DNA from 3 places in the Sphingomonas sp. R86521 genome. Region 1 is predicted to be linked to each of the others. Evidence: riboswitches for the same ligand, from Rfam matches in the RefSeq annotation. Region 1 holds a riboswitch; each other region holds the start of a gene.

Region 1 (7,394 bases):
ACCGTGCGCGGGATGCGGGTGTCGATGACGTTGACGACGCCGCCGACCGCCGACGACCCGAACAGCAGAGCCGACGGGCCACGCAGCACTTCGATGCGCTCGGCGAGCAGCGGGTCGATGATCACGGCGTGGTCGACGCTGGTGTTCGACACGTCGATCGAGCCGATGCCGTCGGTGAGCACGCGGATGCGCTCACCCTGGAACCCGCGCAGGATGGGCCGCGAGGCATTGGGACCGAATGACGTCGCCGACACGCCGGGCTGGCGCGCGAGCGTCTCGCCGATCGTCGGACGCAGCTGGCGGGTGAGTTCGGCACCGGTCAGCACCGACGTCCCCTGCAGCACGTCGGTTTCGCTGCGCGACACCGGCGCGGTGACGATGATCTCGCGCTGCGCCGTCGCGGAACCGGGGTCGGGACTGGAGCCGGGGTCGGCGGGTGCGGTCTGCGCGAGCGCAGGCGTCGCCGCGAGGATGGCAAGCATGCTGGCACCGAGAATCATCTTCATACTGAACTCCTGAACGTCGCGAGCCTGCTAGCTGTTAATGGTATAACGTATCAAGCCACATTGCTGCACTGCGTCAGGTTTGTCCGCAGTGTGGCGGTTGTGCACCAGTCGGCATCATGGCAGGCGACCGCGATCGGGAGACGGACATGACGGGACTGGCGCGCGGACTGATCGTATCGGCACCGCGATCGGGCAGCGGCAAGACGGTCGTGACGATCGGGCTGCAGCGCGCGCTGTCGCGGCGGGGGCTGCGTATCGGCGGCGCGAAGACCGGGCCGGATTATATCGATCCGGCATTCCACGCTGCGGCGACCGGGCGGCCGTCGTGCAACCTGGACGGGTTCGCGATGGCGCCGGCGACGATAGAAGCGCTGGCAACGGGCATCGCGGCAGAGGCTGACCTCATCGTCGCGGAGGGCGCGATGGGGTTGTACGACGGTCTCGCGCGCGGCGCGGCGACCGGTGCGACCGCGGATATCGCGGCGCTGCTGGGTTGGCCGGTGCTGCTGGTGCTCGACGCGTCGGGCGCGGCGCATTCGCTGGCCGCGGTCGCGCACGGGCTTGCGACCTTTCCCGGCGCGCCGCCGATCATGGGGGCGATCGTCAACCGATGTGCGAGTCCGCGGCATCGGCGGATGATCGAGGCGGGGTTCGCGCGGATCGCGGTGCCGTTGCTGGGGTTTCTGCCGACCGATGCGCGGCTGGAAATGCCGTCGCGGCACCTGGGGCTGGTGCAGGCGGGCGAGACTGCGGACCTGGAGGCGCGGATCGAGGCGATGGCGGACTGCATCGCCGAGCGTGTGGATCTGGACGCGGTCGTAGCGGGGGCTGGGCGTTTGCGAGCCCAGCGCATACCGTCATCCCAGCGAAGGCTGGGATCTCCCGTTGCGAGCGCGGGACAGGAGCCGCGGGAGACCCCAGCCTACGCTGGGGTGACGGTCGTGGAGGGGGATCGGCACATGACCGAGCCCAGCCGGCTGCGCCCCCCGGGCCAGCGGATCGCGGTCGCGCGGGATGCGGCGTTCGCCTTCCTCTATCCGCACATGCTGGACGGCTGGCGTCGTGCCGGCGCGGAGATCGCGTGGTTCTCGCCGCTGAACGACGAGGCGCCCGCGGACGATGCCGACAGCTGCTGGTTGCCCGGTGGCTATCCCGAGCTTCATGCCGGCCGGCTCGCGGGCAATGCGCGGTTCCTCGCTGGGCTGCGGCAGTTTGCGGCGACCCGGCCGGTGCACGGTGAGTGCGGCGGCTATATGGTGCTCGGGCAGACGCTGGCCGATTCAGAGGGCAAGGTGCACCGGATGGCCGGACTGTTGCCGGTCGAGACCAGCTTCGCGCAGCGGCGGATGACGCTCGGCTATCGCCATGTCGCGTGGCGCGAGCCGACCGGCTTCGCCGAGCGCGGCGAGATGCGTCGCGGGCATGAATTCCACTATGCGACCATCACTGGCGGGGCACCCGCCAACCTCGCCGACCTAACCGACGGAGAGGGCAATCCGCTGCCACCCGCCGGCCACCGCATCGCGCGCGTCACCGGATCGTTCTTCCATCTGATCGCCTGATTGACGTCCGGCCGGGCCGGCCCTAGCAGGCGAGCGCGTCAGGTTCCCCGGTGACGGGGATGAAAAGGGAACGGGAAAACCCCGGCTGCCCCTGCAACTGTAAGCGGCGAGTCGCCGTGCCACATGCCATTGGGACCCCAGGGACCTGAGAAGGCGGCACGGACCGGTCCCTGGCAAAGTAACCTTTGCCGGCGCCGGACGACATTGACCCGCGAGCCAGGAGACCTGCCCGGCGCAGTCGTCTTTCGTCCGGCCAGGGTGCGCCGAACGGACGGGGAAAACCCGCGTGACGACATCGCCGACCTGCGTTCCGCGGGAGGAGGTGTTGTGCCTTCTCCCTCGTGGCTCGGGTCCCGACGTCTTGAGGGGGATCTACGTGAAGACAATCATACTGGCCGGCCTGTTCGCATCGACATCCGCGTTCGCGCAGGAGGCATCGAAGCCCGATGCTGCCGCCACCGCTACCGCGACCACCGCCGAGAGCGAGGCCGGCACGGTCGTCGTGACCGCGACCCGGACACCGACAACGATCGACCGCGTCGCCGCATCGGTCACCATCCTCGACAAGGCGGCGATCGACCGCAACCAGGACCTGACCGTCGCCGACCTGTTGCTGCGCACCCCGGGCGTCAGCCTGTCGCGCAACGGCGGATACGGCACCAACACCTCGCTGCGCATCCGCGGCGCGGAGGCCGACCAGACCGTCGTCGTGATCGACGGGGTCAAGCTGAACGATCCGTCGGCGGCCGGCGGCGGCTACAATTTCGCGAACCTGCTGGTCGGCGATGCCAGCCGTATCGAGGTGCTGCGCGGACCGCAGTCGATCCTGTGGGGCAGCCAGGCGATCGGTGGCGTCGTCAATATCGTCACGCCGCTGCCGACGCGCGAGCTGGAAGGCAGCTTCGACGTCGAGTCGGGATCACGCCAGACGGTCAGCGCCCGCGCCGGGCTCGGCGGACGGACCGGGCCGCTGGCGTGGCGGATCGGCGGACAGAGCTTCACGACCGACGGCATTTCGGTAATCGCACCGGCGTTCGGCGGCCGCGAGAAGGATGGCTACACCAACCGCAGCATGACCGGCCGCGCGGTGCTCGACATCGCGCACGGCGTCAGCGCGGATGTCCGCGGTTATTACTCCAGCGGTCGCGCCGACCTCGATTCGACCACTGCCGACACCGCCGACTACACGCTGAACCGCGAATTCGTCGGCTATGCGGGCCTGAACGTAGACCTGTTCGACGCCCGCCTGCGCAACCGGGTGGCGTACGGCTATACCGACACCGACCGCGACAATTACGGCCCGGCGCGCGCACGCCAGAAGTCGTTCGATTCCGCCGGGCGCAATCAGCGACTCGAATATCAGGGCAGCTTCGCCATCGCCACGGGCTGGGACGCGACCTTCGGCGTCGAGAACGAGCGGTCGCGGTTCCGCAGCGTGTCGCCGTCCGCATCGCTCGCCGTCCCGGTTCCGGCACCGGCGCGCGGCAAGGCCGAGATCACCGGAATCTATGGGCAGCTCAGCGGGCAGGTAGTCGAGGGGCTGACGCTGACCGGCGGGATCCGCAACGACGACCATAGCCGGTATGGCGCGAAGACGCTGGTCTCCGGCGGCGGCGTCTGGGTGCTGCCGACCGGCACCGTTCTGCGCGGCAACTACAGCGAGGGGTTCAAGGCGCCGACGCTGTACCAGCTCTATTCCGAATACGGGAACCAGGCGCTGGCGCCAGAGCAGGCGCATGGTTGGGAAGCGGGCGCCGAGCAGCGTTTCCTGGGCGGCAGGATCGCGGTCGGGGGCACCTATTTCGAGCGACGGACCAGCGACCAGATCATCTTCTCCAGCTGTCCGGCACGACCGACGGTCGCGGCGAACCCGTTGTGCTTCCAGCCGGGCACCACGACCGTTCGCAGCGGGTTCTACCAGAACATATCGCGGGCGTTCGCGCGCGGGATCGAGGCGGTCGGTCGCGCGCAGATTGGCCGCTTGAGCCTTGATTCGAACTATAGCTGGACGGTGTCGGAGGATCGCTCGCCGGGCGCGACCTATGGCAACTGGCTGCCGCGGCGGCCGCGTCACGCCGCCAATGCGTCGGCTACCTATACGCTGGCAGGCGGTGCGTCGCTGGGCGCGGCAGTGCGCTGGTCGGGGATGACGTTCGACAACGCCGCGAACACCACGCGGCTCGACGACTATACGCTGGTCGACCTGCGTGCCGAGCTGCCGATCTCCGATACGGTGCGGCTGTTCGCGCGGACCGAGAATGTGTTCGATGAGAAATACCAGACCACGTACCGCTACGGTACGCTGGGGCGCAGCGTCTATGCCGGCCTGCGGGGGCGGTTCTGATGGGGAACATGAATATGGCGCGCGCGACCACGACGTGGATCCTGTTGCTGACGATCGCGAGTACCGCGACGACGCTGGTGTTCGCCTGTGCGACGCCGTTCCCCGCGCTGGCTGCGTTGGCGGCGGTGCATATGCGGCGCAGCGACGGCGTCGCGCTGATGATCGCGGCATGGGTCGCGAGCCAGGCGGTCGGGTTCTGCGCGCTCGGCTATCCGCATGACGCGTCGACGATCGCGTGGGGCGTGGCGATCGGCGTGGCCGCGATCGCGAGTGTGCTGGCGGCGGATGCGGCCGCGCGGGGCAGCCCGGCAGTGCGACTGGTGCTCGCGTACGTCGCTGCGTTCGTGGCGTTCAAGCTGGTGATCCTGGTGGAGTCGCTGGCGCTGGGCGGGATCGGCACGGCGTTGTCGGTCGAGATCATGGCGCGGCAGTTCGTCCGCAACGGTGCGATCCTGATCGGTCTGCTCGCGCTGTATCATGCACTTACCGCGGCGGGCGTGCCTGAGCCGCGGCGGGCGTTCGCATGACGCTGGAACCGGTCGCCGAGGGGCCGGCTGTGGTCGCGTGCAACACCTGCCGCTTCTCGGTCGAGGAGCGCGACGATGTGCAAGGTTTGCGCGGCGGCGCGCGGCTGGTCGAGGCGTTGCGCGCGGTCCAGGCGAGCGACCCGGCCTATGCCGGGGTCGCGGTGCAGGAGATGCCGTGCCTGTTCGCGTGCCAGGACTTCTGCACGGTGCACCTGCGCGGCGCGGGCAAGGTCGGCTACGTGCTCGGCCGCTTCGAGCCGGGCGAGGACGCGGCGCGCGCGATCCTCGATTACGCCCGACTCTATGCAGAGAGCGAGATTGGGCAGGTGCCGTTCAAGCAATGGCCCGCAGGCGTGAAAGGGCATTTCATCACCCGCACCCCGCCGCAGGGGTTCGTGGTCGAATGACGATGTTCGACACGGTCGCGGCGTTCGAGACGACGCTGGCGAGCCTGCCCGCCGCGGACGCCGATGCGCGAGCCGCGGCGGCGCTGCGACAGGGGGAGTTGACCAAGCCACCGGGGTCGCTCGGCCGGCTTGAGGATATCGCACTGTTCCTGGCAGGGTGGCAGGGCCGTGCGATCCCGCGGCTGGACCGTGTGCGCGCGGTCGTGTTTGCGGGCAATCACGGCGTCGTCGCGCGCGGTGTCAGCGCGTTCCCGGCGTCGGTGACCGCGCAGATGGTCGGCAATTTCGAGCGCGGGGGGGCTGCGATCAACGCGCTGGCGAAGGCGGTGGGGCTGGAGCTCGTCGTGGTGCCGATCGCGCTCGACGCGCCGACCGCGGATTTCACCGAGGGTCCGGCGATGTCGGAGGCGGAATGCCTCGCCGCGCTGCAGGCGGGGGCGGCGGTCGTCGAACCAGGGCTGGACTTGCTCGTACTCGGCGAGATGGGGATCGGCAATTCGACCGCTGCGGCGGCGTTATGCGCGCGCAGTTTCGGCGGCGGTGGCGCCGCCTGGGTCGGGCCGGGGACGGGGGTCGATGGCGACGGGCTGGCGCGGAAGATCGCGGCGGTCGATGCGGGGCTGGCGGTCCACGCCGGCGCACCCGCCACCGCGTTCGAGACGCTGCGGCGGGTCGGCGGGCGCGAGACCGCGGCGATCGCCGGCGCCGTGCTGGCAGCGCGGATCGCGGGCGTGCCGGTGGTGCTCGACGGGTTCATCTGCTGTGCGGCGATCGCGCCGCTGGTGGCGTCGGCACCCGATATCGTCGCGCATTGCATCGCCGGGCATCGCTCGGCCGAGCCGGGGCATCGGCGCGTGTTGCGGCAGTTCGCGCTGGAGCCATTGCTCTGCCTCGACATGCGGCTCGGCGAAGGCAGCGGCGCGGCGCTGGCGGCGGGGATCATCCGCGCGGCGGTCGCGGTTCATGCCGAGATGGCGACGTTCGCCGAAGCCGGTGTGTCGACCGGATGAGCGATGCGGTGCCGCTGTATCTGATGCGGCACGGCGCGCCGGTGCTGACCGGGCGGCTGCTCGGGCGGACGGATAGCGCGGCGACCGAACCGGGGGTCGCGGCGTGCGTGGGGCAGGCGGAGGGACTGGAGGTGGCGGCGATCTTGTCGTCGGACCTCCAGCGGGCGTCGGCGTGTGCTGCGGCGATCGCGGGGCGTGCCGTGGCGACCGATGCGCGGTGGCGTGAGCTCGATTTCGGTGCGTGGGACGGGCTGGCCGCGGCGGATGTCGATGCGGGGGCGCTCGGCCTCTTCTGGGACGATCCCGATGCGAACCCGCCGCCGGGGGGCGAGCGCTGGTCGGCGCTGACCGCGCGCGTCGCCGCTGCCGTCGCGGAGGTTGTGGCACCGACCTTGGTCGTCACGCACGGTGGTGCGATGCGCGCTGCGCTGGCCGGTCTGTGTGGGTTCGGGCAGCGCGAGTTGTGGGCGTTCGACCTGCCCTATGCATCGGTGCTGGCCCTGAAGATCTGGCGGGAACCGACGCCGACGGCGCAGATCGTCGGGCTGTGGTGAAGCGGCTGGTAGTCGCGTTTGGGTTCCTGACCCGGCTGCCGATGCCGCAGGTCGCGGCGGACATGGCCGATTTCGCGGCGGCGATCCGGTGGTATCCGGTGGTCGGGCTGGCGATCGGCGGCATAGTCGCGCTGGCGGGCTGGGCGGGGGCGCAGGTCGATCCATGGGTTGGCGCGTTGGCCGCGTTGGTGGCGTGGGTCGCGGTGACCGGTGCGCTGCACCTCGACGGCCTGTCCGACCTGGCCGACGGCTGCGGCGCCGCGCACATCGACCGGACGCGGTTGCTGGCGGTGATGGCGGACCCGCATGTCGGCAGCTTCGGCGTGGTCGCGATCGTGCTGCAGCTGCTGGCGAAGCTGGTGCTGATGCACGCGGTCGCGACGTGGTGGCCTATCATCCTGGTGCCGTTCGCGGGCCGACTCGGGCCGCTGGTCTGGGCGCGATGGTTGGCGCCGTTGCGGGAGGGGCTTGGGTCCGCAGTCGC
Region 2 (7,394 bases), 740 kb from region 1:
GTCGTCGCGGAACGGGCGGTCGAAGTAATGCTGCACGCGGGGACCGACCGCCTGGATCACCATCCGCGCGGGCTTGCCGTGGACCGCGACGATGCCTTTCACGCGCAGGATGTCGTGGTGCTCGATCAGGCGGGAGAGTACGCGCAGCAGCGGCTCGACGCTTTCCAGTTCGGTTCCGCCGATGACGAAGCTGTCGAAGTCGTCATGGTCGTGCTCGGCCTCGCCGTCGTGGACCGAGGGGCGGGCGTCTAGATCGTCCTCTGCCGCCGCGGTGATGCCGAGCAGCGCGCCGACATCGACTGCGCCGTGATCCGCGCGGACGATCTTCACGCCGTCGCGCATCTGTTCGCGGATCTGGTGTTCGACCCGCGCCAGCACGACCGGGCTGACCAGATCGGCCTTGTTGAGCACGACCATGTCGGCACAGGCGAGCTGGTCGTCGAACAGTTCCTCGAGCGGGCTGTCGTGATCCAGCGACGGGTCCGCCGCACGGGCGTCGGCCAGCGCGGCCTCGTCGGTGGCAAAGCGCCCGGCGGCGACCGCATCGGCGTCTATCAGCGTGATGACGCCGTCGATCGTCGTGCGGGTGCGGATGTCGGGCCACTGGAACGCCTTGATCAGCGGTTTGGGCAGCGCGAGGCCCGAGGTCTCGATGATGATGTGTTCGGGCGGGTTGGTGCGGTCGAGCAGCTTCATCATCGTCGGCAGGAAATCGTCGGCGACGGTGCAGCAGATGCAGCCATTGGCGAGTTCGACGATGTCGTCCTCGGGGCAGGCGGCGTCGTTACACCCCTTCAGCAGCTCGCCATCGACCCCGACATCGCCGAATTCGTTGACGATCAGCGCGAGGCGGCGGCCCTTCGCGTTCTGGAGAAGGTGGCGGATCAGCGTGGTCTTGCCGGCGCCCAGGAACCCGGTGACGATCGTAGTTGGTATCTTCATGCGTCTTGTCCTCGTTCGATGCTCACGCAGGATGATCAGAAGTTCGCACGGATCCCGCCATAAGCCGCGCGGCCGGGGGTCGCGAAGCTGAACACCTCTTCGTAATCCTCGTTCGTGACGTTCTCGATCCGGCCGAACACCGAGAGGCGATCGCTGAGCTTATAGTCGGCGTTCAGGTTGATCAGGACATATTCCTGCAGCGAGACGCGGACCGGGACGTAGCTCGGATCGGTAAAGGCGACATCCGCCTGGCGACCATTGTAGCGCACCGTCAGCGTGCCGGAGAAGCGCTTGTCGGGGCTGAACACCGTGGTGTTGACGCTGGCGACATGCTTCGGGCGGCGTACCTCGATCAAGCCGTCCTCGCGGGCGTGCAGCCAGGTATAGGCGAGATCGAAGCGAAGTTGGTCGATCGGCCGCGCGGAGGCGAAGACCTCGACGCCGTGCTGGCGCGACAGCGTGTCGCGGTTGTCCGGCGTCGCGACGAAATCGGGGGCGGGGTAGGTGGTGTAGATCTCGTTCTCGAGCTTGCTGTCGAAATAGGTCGCGCCGATCGTCGCGCGGGTGCCGATCTCCTGGTCGACGCCCGCTTCCCAGCCCTTCGACTTCTCGGGCTTGAGGTTGGGGTTGCCGATATAGCGGCCGTCGGAATAGCCGAAGAGTTCGGAATAGCCGGGGTTCTTGACGCCGGTACCGTACGCGCCGCGTGCGCGAAGGCCGAACGGCAGGCGGTAGCCGGCCTGGAGGCGATAGGTGGTGGTGTCGGCGAAGCGGTTGTTCTGGTCGCGGCGCAGCGATGCGCCGACGGTCAGCGCGTCGATCGTGCCTTCATACTGGCCGACGAAGCCCCAGTTCTCGGTCGAACGGCGGCCTTGAAATGCGAATTCGGACGGCGTGGTGTTGCGGAACTGCTCGCGTTCGAAATCCACCGCGCCGGTGATGCGGCTGACCAGCTTGCCGGTGTCGAGCCGGTAGCTGCTCTCGAACGATCCCTTGTAGCGCTGTCCCTTGTCGCCGAAGTCCAGGCCGGCGGCGGTATAGCTTTTCCGCGTGGTGTCGGCGAACTGGCCGGTCAGCGCATTGGTCCAGCGGCCGTCGGCGAGCGTCAGTTCGGCGCGGGCGAGGCCATAGAATGCGTCGTTGCGGAAATGCACGCCGGGGCTGTCGACTGTGTACCCGAACAGCGGGCCGTCGAGCGCCGAGTTGTTGGTCTGCGCATCGGTGTAGCTGTAGCGGCCGACGCCGGTCAGCTTGAAGATCGCGGACGGCGTCCAGCTGACCTTGGCGCTGGCGCCGATGCTGGTCGATCCGATGTCGCGATCGCCGTCGCGCGCGGTCGGCGTGCCGTCGGTGCGGTAGAGCGAACTCGACAGTGCATAGTCGAGCGTGTCGCTGGCGCCGGCGAAGCGCGCGCCGCCCGATGCGGTGCCGAACGATCCGCCCTCGGCGCGTAGGGATATGCCGGGCGCCTCGCGGCCGGTCAGCGTGATGTACTGGATCACGCCGCCGATCGCGTCCGAGCCGTACAGCGCGGACTGCTGGCCGCGGAGAACCTCGACCTTGGCGGCTTCGTCGGTGATCAGCGTGCCGAAATCGAACTCGCCATTATACGGATCGGACGCCTTGATGCCGTCGATCAGGACCAGGACATGGTTGCTCTCGCTGCCGCGGATGCGGACCTGCGTCATCCCGCCGATCGCGCCGGTGCGGCTGACCGCGACGCCGGGAACGTCGCGCAGCACATCGGACAGGATACGGGTCTGGCGCTGCTGCAGCGCATCGTTGTCGATCAGCGTGATCGAGGCGGGCAGGTCGCGGACCTGTGTGCCGTCGCCCGAGCGCGAGGCGGTGACGACGATCTCGTTCCCCTCCGCATCGCGCGTCGGCAAGGTTGGATCGCTCTGCGCGAGCGCGGGCGTGGCGGCGACGAGCGCCAGCATTGATACGAAAATGGTCTTCATGAACAGGTCCCCCGCGTCGTTTCGACGACGCGACTGGGGTCGTTCTCGCGTGCGCGAACGTCGGAGCCGACACGACCGAACGGACGCGAACGCCCGGCTGCCTCGCCCCCGCCTGCGACCCCGGCCGCAAGTTCGTCGCTCGAACGGAGTTCGTCCGTGCCTGGGCCATCCCCTGGACCAAAGCATGAGCGACAGCGCCGGCAGGTCTCCTGGCTCACGGGTCGATGCTCGATACGCGCCTTCCCAGGTCGATGGACCCAGTGGCTGCCCGGCGCGAACGCCGGGCGTGCATATCTCGCTATCCGCTTACAGTTGCAGGGACAGCCGCGGCGTTGGACAGGCGAGCCGTCCGCACCGCATTCCGCAATTAAGCCTCTTTCGAGGCACCGGCGCAATCATTCGGACCGCGGGTCTCACCGTGGTCCGACGCTCGCCCTATCGCAAAGTTCGGCGGCGGCCAATCGGATTTGAAACGTGGGGGAATTGGCGCGCCCGGAGGGAGTCGAACCCCCGACCGAGGAGGTAGAAGCTCCTTGCTCTATCCAACTGAGCTACGGGCGCGCACGATGGTCGATTAGCGCGGATTGCACGGGCTTGGAACCGCGATCATAGTCGTGACCATGAAAGACCAGCCCATACCCGTGGCGGCGAGCGCGGCGCAGTTTCGCTACTACGATTTCGTGATGGCCGCGTTCGTGACGATCCTGCTGCTGTCGAACGTGATCGGCGCGGGCAAGGTCGCGGTCATCCATCTGCCGGTCGTGGGCGACTGGCCGTTCGGAGCGGGAATCCTGTTCTTCCCCGTCAGCTACGTGATCGGCGACGTGCTGACCGAGGTTTATGGTTACGCGCGGGCGCGGCGCGTGATCTGGGCGGGGTTCGCCGCGGTGGTGTTCATGGCGTTCATGGCGTGGATCGTGGTGGCGCTGCCGCCGGCACCGACATGGACCAACCAGGCGGCGTACGCGACGGTGTTCGGGCAGGTGCCGCGGATCGTGGCGGCGAGCGTCTGCGCGTTCTGGGCAGGCGAGTTCGTCAATTCCTATGTGCTCGCGCGGATGAAGGTTTGGACCGCAGGCCGGCATTTGTGGTCGCGGACGATCGGGTCGACGGTGCTGGGCGAGGGGGTGGATAGCCTGATCTTCTATCCGCTCGCGTTCTGGGGGGCGGCGGGATGGACGCCGGCGTTGGTCGTCACGGTGTTGTTCACTCAGTGGGCGCTGAAGGTGGGGTGGGAGGTCGTGCTGACGCCGGTTACCTACGCTGCGGTGGGGTGGTTGAAGGCGCGCGAGGGGGTCGATGTGTTCGACCGGGATACGGACTTTTCGCCGTTTCGGACCGGGGTCTAGGCACGGGAGGCACCGTCGTAAAAGCGACTACCCCGGCGGAGGCCGGGGCCCAGTTGGAAAGAGTGTCGTAACGAAAGAGCGCGCTTCGTTACCTTCGTCCCTCAACTGGGCCCCGGCCTCCGCCGGGGTTGTGTGCGGGGTGGCGTCACCCCATAAACACGCTCACGCGACCAGGGGCAGTTTCGCCAGATGCTTGTCGAGCGTGATCGGATAGTCTCGCACCCGCACGCCGGTGGCGTTGTAGATCGCGTTGGCGATCGCGGCGCCGACGCCGCAGAGGCCGAGTTCGCCGACACCCTTGGCCTTCATCGGCGAGGAGAATTCGTCGACCTCGTCGAGGAACACGACTTCCTGGTGCGGGATGTCGGCGTGGACCGGCACTTCATACTGGGCGAGGTCGTGGTTGACGAAGAAGCCGAAGCGCTTGTCGACCGCGAGTTCCTCCATCAGCGCGGCGCCGACGCCCATCGTCATCGCGCCGATCACCTGGCTGCGCGCCGATTTCGGGTTGAGGATGCGCCCGGCGGCGCAGACCGCGAGCATGCGGCGGATGCGGACCACGCCGGTGTACATGTCGACACCGACCTCGACGAAATGACCCGCGAAGGTCGACTGCTGGTACTTCTTGCCCAGGTCGCCGTATTCGATCGCGTCCTCTGCCGAGAGCCCGGCGTCGCCAGCCGCTTCCGCTAGCGAGATCGAGCGGTTGCCTGAGCGCACCTTGCCGTCGGCGAACTGCACGTCGGCCGAGTTGAACCCGGCCTTGAGGGCGATCGCCTCGCGCAGCTTCATGCACGCCGCATAGACGCCGGCGGTCGAGTTGTTCGCGCCCCACTGGCCACCCGAGCCGGCCGAAGCCGGGAAGCTCGAATCGCCGAGCAGCACGGTCACCTTGTCCATGTCGACGCCCATCGTCTCGGCAGCCGTCTGCGCGATGATCGTGTAGGTGCCGGTGCCGATATCGGTCATGTCGGTGGCGACGGTGACGATGCCCTTCCTGTCGATGCCGACCCGCGCCGCGGACTTCATCAGCATGTTGTTGCGGAAGCCCGCGGCCATGCCCATCCCGACCAGCCAGTTGCCGTCGCGAACCTGTGCCGGCTTGGCGTTGCGCTTGACCCAACCGAACTTGTCGGCGCCCTGTTCCAGGCACTGAATCAACTGGCGATGCGAGTAGCGGCGCTCTGGCTTCTCCGGATCGACCTGCGTGTCGTTGAGGACGCGGAATTTCACCGGGTCCATGCCGAGCTTCTCGGCCATCTCGTCCATCGCGATTTCGAGCGCCATCAGGCCGGGCGCTTCGCCCGGTGCGCGCATCGCGTTCCCCTCCGGCAGGTCGAGCACCGCGAGGCGCATCGACGTCAGGCGGTTGGCGCCTGCATACATCAGCCGGGTCTGCGACACTGCGGTCTCGGGACCGCCGCCGGGCAGATCGCCCGAACCGCTTTCATGCGCGATCGCGGTGATCATGCCGTCCTTGGTCGCGCCGATGCGGATGCGCTGCATCGTCGCGGGACGGTGGGTGGTATTGTTGAACATCAGCGGCCGCTGCAGCGCGACCTTGACCGGACGGCCCGCCGCCTTGGCACCTAGTGCGGCCATGATCGCATCGGTACGGACGAACAGCTTTCCGCCGAAACCGCCGCCGATATAGGGTGCGATCAGGCGGACGTTCTCCTTGGGGATGCCGAGCGTCTTGGCGACGTCGCCCTTGCCCCATGCGATCATCTGGTTGGAGGTCCAGAGGGTGACCTTGTCACCGTCCCAGGACGCCATCGTCGCATGCGGCTCCATCATCGCATGGCTGTGGTCGGGCGTCGTGTAGCGCGAATCGATCGTCACCGGCGCCTTGGCGAACGCGGTCTCGAAATCGCCTACGCGGTCGACCGGCGGCTTGTCCTTGCCGTCTGCGTGGAGCGGCGCGGTCTTGAGTTCCGACACAAGGTCGTAGCGACCCTTGGTGCGGGCATAGTCGACGCGGACGAGGTTCGCGGCGGCGCGCGCTTGTTCGAAGGTCTCGGCGACGACCAGCGCGATCGCCTGGTGGTAATGCTGGATTTCGGGACCACCGAGCAGATTGGCGGTGTTGAAGCTGCCCTTGGTCAGCTTGCCGGCATTGTCGGCGGTGACGATCGCCAGCACGCCGGGTGCGGCCTTTGCAGCCGCAAGGTCGATCCGCGTGATGCGGCCGGTCGCGATCGCCGAGCCGACGACATAGCCATACGCCTGGTTGGGGACGGCATCGTGATGCTCATAGGCGTAGGGCGCGGTGCCGGTGGTCTTGAACTTGCCGTCGATGCGGTCGTGGGGGTGGCCGACGACCTTCAGCTGGTCGATCGGGTTGGTCGTCGCGGGTGTGTCGAACTTCATGGGATCAGGCCCCCTTTGCCGTATGCGCTTCGGCGATCACGGCGGCGAGCGTGCGCTCGACCAGCGGAAGCTTGAAGGCGTTGTCGTTGGTCGGCTTGGCATCGGCGAGCAGTGTTGCCGCTACCGCCTTCGGACCGGTACGCAGCTGCGCCTCGGCCGTTTCCATCCGCCAGGGTTTCGGGGCGATCCCGCCGATCGCGACCCGGCCGCTGCCGTCGCGCTGGATCACCGCTGCGACCGAGACGAGCGCATAGGCGTAGGACGCGCGGTCGCGGACCTTGTGATAGATGTGCGTGCCGCCGATCGGCTTGGGCAGCGTGACCGCGGTGATCAGCTCGCCCGGCGTCAGCGCGGTCTCGATATGCGGGGTGCTGCCCCAGAGGCGGTGGAAGTCGGCCATCGGGATCGTTCGGGTCTGGCCGCGCGGGTCGATCGTCTCGACGCTGGCATCGAGGACGCGCATCGCGACCGCCATGTCGCCCGGATAGGTAGCGATGCAGGCGTCGCTGGTGCCGACGATGCCGAGCTGACGGCTGTAGCCGCCGATCGCCGCACAGCCCGAACCCGGCTTGCGCTTGTTGCAGGCCTGGTTGGTGTCGTAGAAATACGGGCACCGGGTCCGCTGCAGCAGATTGCCCGCGGTGGTTGCCTTGTTGCGCAGCTGGCCACTGGCGCCGGCGACGATCGCACGGCTGAGCACGCCGTAGTCGCGGCGGACGCGCTCGTCCGCGGCCAGCGTGGTGTTGGAGACGAAGGCGCCGACCCGCAGCCC
Region 3 (7,394 bases), 110 kb from region 1:
GTACGACCTCAAGACGCGCAAGCTCGCGCCGGTCGTCGCGATCCCGCAGCCGTTCCGCCTGCTGTTCACCGGCCACAAGACGCGGTCGGTCTATTACCAGACGCTAGGGACAGCGGGCGACCGTTCGGGCGCCAAGACGGTGTTCGCGGTCGACATCGATACCGGCAGATCGCGGAAGATCACCGACGTGCCGAACGGCGACATCCAGACGATCAACGCGGACGAAACGCTGCTCGGCGGTGTCCTGACCGATCCAGGCGCGACCGCGGGCGTGCTGCAGACCTTCGCCAAGCGCGACGCCCGCTTCGACCAGTCCGACTACCGCGCCAACTGGCCCGACGGCCGGCCGATGAGCTATGCGGAATCGAAGGAAGTCCGCATGAACGAGCGGCTGGAATCGGCGATCCCGATGTCGATGTTCGTGGTCGACACGCGGACCGGGCAGCACCGTACCATCCGGCGCGCGACCGACTGGCTCAACCATTTGCAGTTCTCGCCGACCGATCCGAACGTCCTGATGTTCTGCCACGAAGGGCCATGGCACAAGGTCGACCGGCTCTGGCTGATGCGCGTCGACCAGCCCGACGCGGCACCGGTCAAACTCCACACCCGCACCATGAACATGGAGATCGCCGGGCACGAATGGTTCAGCCATGACGGCAAGACGATCTGGTACGACCTGCAGACGCCGCGCGGCGAGGATTTCTGGGTTGCCGGCTACGACGTCGCCAGCGGGCGGCGCACCAAATACCATCTGCAGCGCAACGAATGGTCGGTGCACTTCAACAGTTCGCCTGACGGCACGATGTTCTCCGGCGATGGCGGCGACGCCGAAATGGTCGCGCACGCCCCCGACGGGAAATACCTCTACGCGTTCACGCCGCACGGCATCCCCGACGTCGCCGGGCTGAAGGCGCCGAATGCCGAGACGCTGATCCATCCCGGCTTTTTCACGTCCGAGAAGCTGGTCGACATGGCCAAGCAGGATTACCGGCTTGAGCCCAACGGCGTCTTCACGCCCGACGGCAAGTGGCTGGTATACCGTGCAAACATATCCGGCGCGACCCAGGTCTACGCCGTCGAGATCGCCAAGACACGATAACGACCACCAACCCGTAGCCGTGAAAACACGGCACGGTCTTGCACGACAACAAGCATCCAACAGGGCGCTCAGAGGGGAATATCATGCGTAACGTCTATCATCGTCGCTTCGCCACCGGCTCGGCCACCGCGGCGCTCGCGATCGCGCTGGCGATGCCGGCAACGGCCGTCGCACAGAACACCCTCGTCAGCCCGCAGGACCCGGCGATAACCGCCCCCGCGCAGCAGCCGACGCCGACCGATCAGCAGCCGCAGGCGACCATCGCCGCCGACCCCGGCGCGCAGGGCCCCGACATCGTCGTCACCGGGTTCCGCCAGTCGCTCGCCTCCGCGATCCAGATCAAGAAGCAGTCGGCCGGCGTCGTCGACGCGATCAACGCCGCCGACATCGCCGACTTCCCCGACGCCAACCTCGCCGACTCGCTACAGCGCATTCCCGGCATCTCGATCGAACGCGACGGCGGCGAAGGCCGTACCGTCACGGTGCGCGGCCTCGGCGGCGATTTCAGCCGGACCCGCTTCAACGGGATCGAGGCGATCTCGGCGACCACCGGCTCGACGCTCGGCGCCGGCGTCAACCGCGGCCGCGCGTTCGACTATTCGGTGTTCGCCTCCGAGCTGTTCAATTCGATCATCGTCCGCAAGACCCAATCGGCCGAAGTCGACGAGGGTTCGCTCGGCGCAACCATCGACCTGCAGACCGGCCGCCCGTTCGACAATCCGGGGTTCCAGGCCGCGATCTCCGGCCAGGCCGCCTATTACGACATCAACGACAAGGTCGCGCCGCGTCTGGTCGGCCTGATCAGCGACACCTTCGCCGATGGCCGCATCGGCCTGCTGCTGTCGGCGGCGTACAATACCCGCGTCACGCAGGAGGATGCCTATAGCAACACCTCGCTGACCGATTACAGCGATCTCAACAACGGCTTCTGCCCGGTCGTCCCGAACACCCCGACGACCCCGGTCAACCCGCTGATCGGCACCGCGCCGCGCACCTCGCCGTGCATCGCCGCGACCGGCGCCAATCCGGGATCGACGCCCGCCGCGTACAACACGATCAACCAGCCGGGCGTCTTCGTGCCCCGCCTGCCCGGCTATGGCCGCTTCCTCAACAAGCAGGAACGCCTGGGCCTCACCGGTACGCTGCAGTTCAAGCCGAGCGACACCAGCGTCATCACGCTCGATGCCGCCTATTCGCGTTACAAGCAGGACAAGAACGACCTCGCCACCAACCCGATCAGCCTCAACCGCGGCGCCGGGGTCGCGGCAGCAGGCCTGACCGCGGCGCAGCTCACCGGCCGGCCGAACATGAAGGTCCGCGACGCGGTCGTCGAGAACGGCCAGCTGGTCTACGGCGTGTTCGACGGCACCGACTTCTCAGTCACCAACAGCCACGATATCTCGACGACCAAATTCTACCAGGTCGACCTGCACATCGAGCAGGAGATCGGCGACCGCGGCCATGCCTCGATCCTTTACGGCCAGTCGGACTCGGTGCTCGACAACCCCTATTCGCGGCTCGTCACGTTCAGCCGCTTCGACGGCAACGGCTTCGTCTACGACGCCCGCGGCGACAACAAGACCACGCCGCTGGTCAGCTATGGCTTCGACGCGACCAATCCGTCGAACTGGCAGTTCCAGAACGGCTACGACAATATCCGCGAATTCACCTCGCGCGTGACCAACCGGCTGCGCAACCTGAAGGTCGACTTCAAATACGAGCTGACCGACGAACTGACCGGCAAGATCGGCATCGCCGCCAAGCGCTTCACCTTCATCTCCGAACGCCAGCAGCGCATCGCCGGCACCACGGTCATCCCGACGCTGGCCTCCGCCGGGTTGAGCATGGCCGATGTCAGCCTGCCCGCGATCACGATCGACACGATCGGTATCCCGAAGGGGTCGAGCAACAGCTTCATCGTGCCCGACATCGACAAGATCATGGCGGCGTACAATGTCGATTGCTACTGCATCAACCAATATGGCGACTTCCGGATCGGTAGCGTCGGCACCGGTGCGCAGGGCGACAACCGCGCCGTCGTCGAGCAGGATATCAGCCCGTACATCCAGCTCGACTGGAAGATCGCGCTCGCCAACGGCATGACGCTGCGCGGCGACGCCGGCCTCCGCTATGCCAAGACCTATCAGCGCTCGCGCGGCTTTGTCGGCACCGGCACGCTGGTGCGGGTCAAGCGCAACTACGACGACTTCCTGCCCGCACTGAACGCCGCGCTCGACATCACGCCGAAGATCACCGTGCGCGCCGCGGCCGCCAGCGTGATGTCGCGGCCTTCGCTCGGCTTCCTGACGCCCGGCGGCTCGATCGGCACCGCACAGTCGCCGTTCACCGCGACCGTCGGCAATCCGCAGCTCGACCCGTACCGCGCGACCAATATCGACGCGAGCGCGGAATGGTATTTCGCGCCCGGCGCGATCCTGTCGGCCGGCTATTTCTACAAGGATATCGCCAGCTTCGTGCAGCAGATCAGCTCGACCACGACCTATGCCGCAGCGGGCCTGCCGCTCGGCCTGCTGACCGCGTCTCAGGACCCCAACACCACCACCAACATCACGTCGTACGTCAACACCACCGGCGGCAAGATCAAGGGGTTCGAGCTGCAGTACCAGCAGCCCTTCACGTTCCTGCCGAGCTTCCTGTCGAACTTCGGCACGATCCTGAACTACACGCACATCAAGTCGAACATCCGCTACATCCTGACCACCAATGCCAACGGCCCGACGCTGATCGCGCCGCTGACCAACGTGTCGCCGAACGCCGCCAATGCGACGCTCTATTACGAGGACAGCCGACTGTCGGCGCGCGTCTCGCTCGCCTATCGCGACGAATATGTCCGCCAGGTCCCGCTGCGCTCGGGGCTCGCCGACTATACGGGGTCGTACAGCACCACCAACGTCGATGCCTCGCTGTCGTACAAGCTGACCGACGGGCTGACGCTGTCGTTCGACGCGATCAACCTGACCAACCAGGCGACCAGCTATTGGGACGGCGTCGGCCTGCGCGACCAGCAGGTCTATTCGAAGACCGGCCGCCAGTTCTTCGCCGGCGCGCGGTACAAGTTCTAGCACCGTCCGGACGACCTCCGACACACCCCCAAAGCGTCATATAAAGAATTCTTTATATGACGCTTGACCCCGCTCGCCGAAGCTGGGACACACGTCGCGTCAAGGTTCTTCGGCCGTGAGAGCGCGCCGAAGCTAAGACGGGAAGCCGGTGCGGATCTCCTTTCAGGAGCCAGATCCTATGCCGGCGCTGCCCCCGCAACTGTAAGCGGCGAGCGGCGGTCATCGAGTGTCACTGGCGGTGCGAACCGCTGGGAAGGCCAGACCGTCGTTACGACCCGTGAGCCAGGAGACCTGCCTTCGACGCGATAACGTCCACCGGCGGGGATCCCGGGCTGGCTGCTTGCATGCGCACGGCCGGGCCCTGTCCGGACGCGTGTCGATGCCTGTGACCATCCGTCTTCCTCGCCCTTCATCGGGGTATGAAGACCATGACCGTCACTGTTGCCACACTGGGCTTTCCACGCATCGGCCCACGCCGCGAACTGAAAACCGCACTCGAACATTATTGGGCGGGCAAGTCGTCCGAACCGGACTTGCTGCAGGCCGCATCCGGCCTTCGCACCGCCGCCTGGACGCGACAGCGCGCGCTCGGTGCCGACTGGCTGCCGTCCAACGACTTCTCGCTCTACGACCACGTCCTCGACACCAGCGTCATGCTCGGCGCGATCCCCGACCGCTATGGCGCCGGCGATGGCCAGGCCGATCTCTCAACTTATTTCGCAATGGCGCGCGGCACCACGGACGCCGGCGAAGGCTGCGGCCATAGCCACGCGAGCCTGACCGCCTGCGAGATGACCAAGTGGTTCGACACCAACTATCACTACATGGTCCCCGAACTCGCCGCCGGGCAAAAACTGGCGCTGAACCCGCTCAAGATCGTCGACGAATATCGCGAGGCCAAGGCGCAAGGGTTCGAAACCCGGCCGGTCCTACTCGGCCCCGTCACCTGGCTCAGCCTCGCCAAGGGCCGCGATGTCGATCCGTTCGATTTCCTCGAGGAGGTACTCGGCCTCTACGCGGTGATCCTCGGCCATCTCGCGCGCGCAGGTGCCGAATGGGTGCAGATCGACGAGCCCGTGCTGGTGCTCGATCTCGACGACCGCCAGCGCAGCGCGCTCACCCGCGCCTATGCCCGGCTGTCGCGGTCGGGCGTCAAGGTGATGCTCACCACCTATTTCGGCGGCCTCGGCGACAATCTCGGTTTCGCCACCGCGCTTCCGGTCCAGGGGCTGCATGTCGATCTGGTACGCGCGCCCGATCAGATCGACGCGGTGCTGAAGACCGCACCGGCGTCGCTGCTGCTGTCGCTCGGGATCATCGATGGCCGCAACATCTGGCGCGCCGATCTCGAACATCTCCTCGCCCGGCTCGCCCCGATCGCCGCGACCCGCGACGTCATCCTCGCGCCGTCCTGCTCGTTGCTCCACACCCCGGTCGACCTCGCGCTGGAACGGAAGCTCGATGCCGAGGTGACTCAGTGGCTCGCCTTCGCCGTTCAGAAGATCGAGGAGCTCGCGATCCTGAAGCGCGCGCTGAACGAGGGCCGCGACACGGTTGCGACCGAGCTGGCAGCATCCGCTCAAGCCGTCGCCAACCGCAGGACCTCCCCGCTCGTCCACAACCAGGCGGTCGCGGAGCGCATCGCCGCAGCGACGCCGGCGATGCGCGATCGGCAATCGCGTTACCCGATACGCAAGGTCGCACAGGCCGCGGTCATCGACCTGCCGGCATTCCCGACCACGACGATCGGATCGTTCCCGCAGACCGCTGAGGTCCGCCACGCGCGCGCCGAGCATAATCGCGGCAACCTTGATCACGCAGCCTACCTGCAGTTCCTCCGCGAAGAAACCGAACGCGCGATCCGCTGGCAGGAGAAGGTCGGACTCGACATGCTCGTGCACGGCGAGTTCGAACGCAACGACATGGTGCAGTATTTCGGCGAACAGCTGTCGGGCTTCGCCTTCACGGTCAGCGCCTGGGTCCAGTCTTACGGCTCGCGCTGCGTCCGCCCGCCGATCCTGTACGGCGACGTATCGCGGCCAGAACCAATGACCGTCGACTGGTGGCGCTATGCGCAGGGCCTGACGACCAGGCCGGTCAAGGGCATGCTCACCGGGCCGGTGACCATCCTCAACTGGTCGTTCGTCCGCGACGACCAGCCCCGCGAGGCGACCTGTCGGCAGATCGTCCGAGGCCGAGATGGTCGCGCTGATGCGGCTCGCCGGGCAGTATCTGCGGCCCGAGCAGCTTTGGGTGAATCCCGACTGCGGACTGAAGACGCGGAAGTGGGACGAGGTGAAGCCGGCGATCGCGGCGATGGTCGCCGCCGCCAGGACGCTGCGGGCCGACCTGATGGCGCAGGGCTGAACCGATGGTGACGAAGGACGCGGTGGCGGTACATGACGTCGTCCGGTTGATCGACATGGTCTTCCCGGGCGACACCAACCACCACGGCACGCTGTTCGGCGGCGTGGCGCTCGCGCACATGGACAAGGTGGCGTTCCTCGCGGCGTCGCGTCATGGCCGCGCGCCCTTCGTCACCGCCTCGTGCGAACGAATCGACTTCGCCGCACCCGCGCTGAAGGGCGAACTGATCGAGGCGACCGGGCGGATCCTCCGCGTCGGCACAAGTTCGATCGACGTCGAGGTCGAACTGGTCGCCGAGACCTTGCTCAGCGGCGACCGTCGCCTGTGCACTCGCGGCCGCTTCACGCTGGTCGCAATCAAGGGTCCGACAACCCGGCTGCCGTTGCCGGCGATGCCGCTCGGCCAGGATGCGCCCGGCGGCCAATCGCTGCGGATGATGGACATGGTCTTCCCGCCGCAGACCAACCATTACGGCACGCTGTTCGGTGGCGACGCGCTGCGGATGCTCGGCAAGGGCGCGTTCATTGCCGCGACCCGGGCATCGCGTGCTGTCATGGTCATGGCGGCATCGGACCGCGTCGATTTCCGCGCCCCGGTCCGGGAGGGCGACATGACCGAGATCATGGCCGACGTCGTGATGACCGGCAGGAGTTCGATGCGCGTCCGTGTCGCCCTGTGGTCGGAAGATTTGCTCACCGGCGTCCGTCAGCACGCCGCATCGGCGGAATTCGTCATGGTCGCGGTCGACCCGAACGGCAAACCAAAGCCGATCGACCGCTAGACGAGCCGGCGCAGGCAACGCGCGCCACTGCGGCCACACGTCAGCGACGACCGCGTTGTAC

Evidence for each region. A riboswitch is a leader RNA that binds a small molecule or an ion and turns the genes downstream of it on or off. The one in region 1 is predicted to bind cobalamin.
Region 2: another riboswitch for cobalamin. It lies ahead of SJY20_RS11100 (TonB-dependent receptor plug domain-containing protein); the one in region 1 lies ahead of SJY20_RS07750 (TonB-dependent receptor plug domain-containing protein).
Region 3: another riboswitch for cobalamin. It lies ahead of metE (5-methyltetrahydropteroyltriglutamate--homocysteine S-methyltransferase); the one in region 1 lies ahead of SJY20_RS07750 (TonB-dependent receptor plug domain-containing protein).

The regions. Positions count from the first base shown of each region.
Region 1 covers NZ_JAXHBY010000001.1:1,645,789-1,653,182, forward strand. The annotation lists gene SJY20_RS07740 (TonB-dependent receptor) at 1-506, opposite strand, end outside; gene SJY20_RS07745 (cobyrinate a,c-diamide synthase) at 653-2,068, shown strand; cobalamin riboswitch at 2,092-2,316, shown strand; gene SJY20_RS07750 (TonB-dependent receptor plug domain-containing protein) at 2,445-4,412, shown strand; gene SJY20_RS07755 (hypothetical protein) at 4,421-4,939, shown strand; gene SJY20_RS07760 (DUF1636 domain-containing protein) at 4,936-5,346, shown strand; gene cobT (nicotinate-nucleotide--dimethylbenzimidazole phosphoribosyltransferase) at 5,343-6,356, shown strand; gene SJY20_RS07770 (histidine phosphatase family protein) at 6,353-6,910, shown strand; gene cobS (adenosylcobinamide-GDP ribazoletransferase) at 6,907-7,394, shown strand, end outside.
Region 2 covers NZ_JAXHBY010000001.1:2,385,504-2,392,897, reverse strand. The annotation lists gene cobW (cobalamin biosynthesis protein CobW) at 1-942, opposite strand, end outside; gene SJY20_RS11100 (TonB-dependent receptor plug domain-containing protein) at 978-2,903, opposite strand; cobalamin riboswitch at 3,085-3,309, opposite strand; tRNA gene SJY20_RS11095 (tRNA-Arg) at 3,388-3,464, opposite strand; gene SJY20_RS11090 (queuosine precursor transporter) at 3,524-4,252, shown strand; gene paoC (aldehyde oxidoreductase molybdenum-binding subunit PaoC) at 4,415-6,622, opposite strand; gene SJY20_RS11080 (FAD binding domain-containing protein) at 6,627-7,394, opposite strand, start outside.
Region 3 covers NZ_JAXHBY010000001.1:1,755,889-1,763,282, reverse strand. The annotation lists gene SJY20_RS08235 (oligogalacturonate lyase family protein) at 1-1,102, shown strand, start outside; gene SJY20_RS08230 (TonB-dependent receptor) at 1,186-4,185, shown strand; cobalamin riboswitch at 4,271-4,499, shown strand; partial or broken gene metE (5-methyltetrahydropteroyltriglutamate--homocysteine S-methyltransferase) at 4,605-6,314, shown strand; gene SJY20_RS08220 (hypothetical protein) at 6,385-6,552, shown strand; gene SJY20_RS08215 (acyl-CoA thioesterase) at 6,557-7,333, shown strand.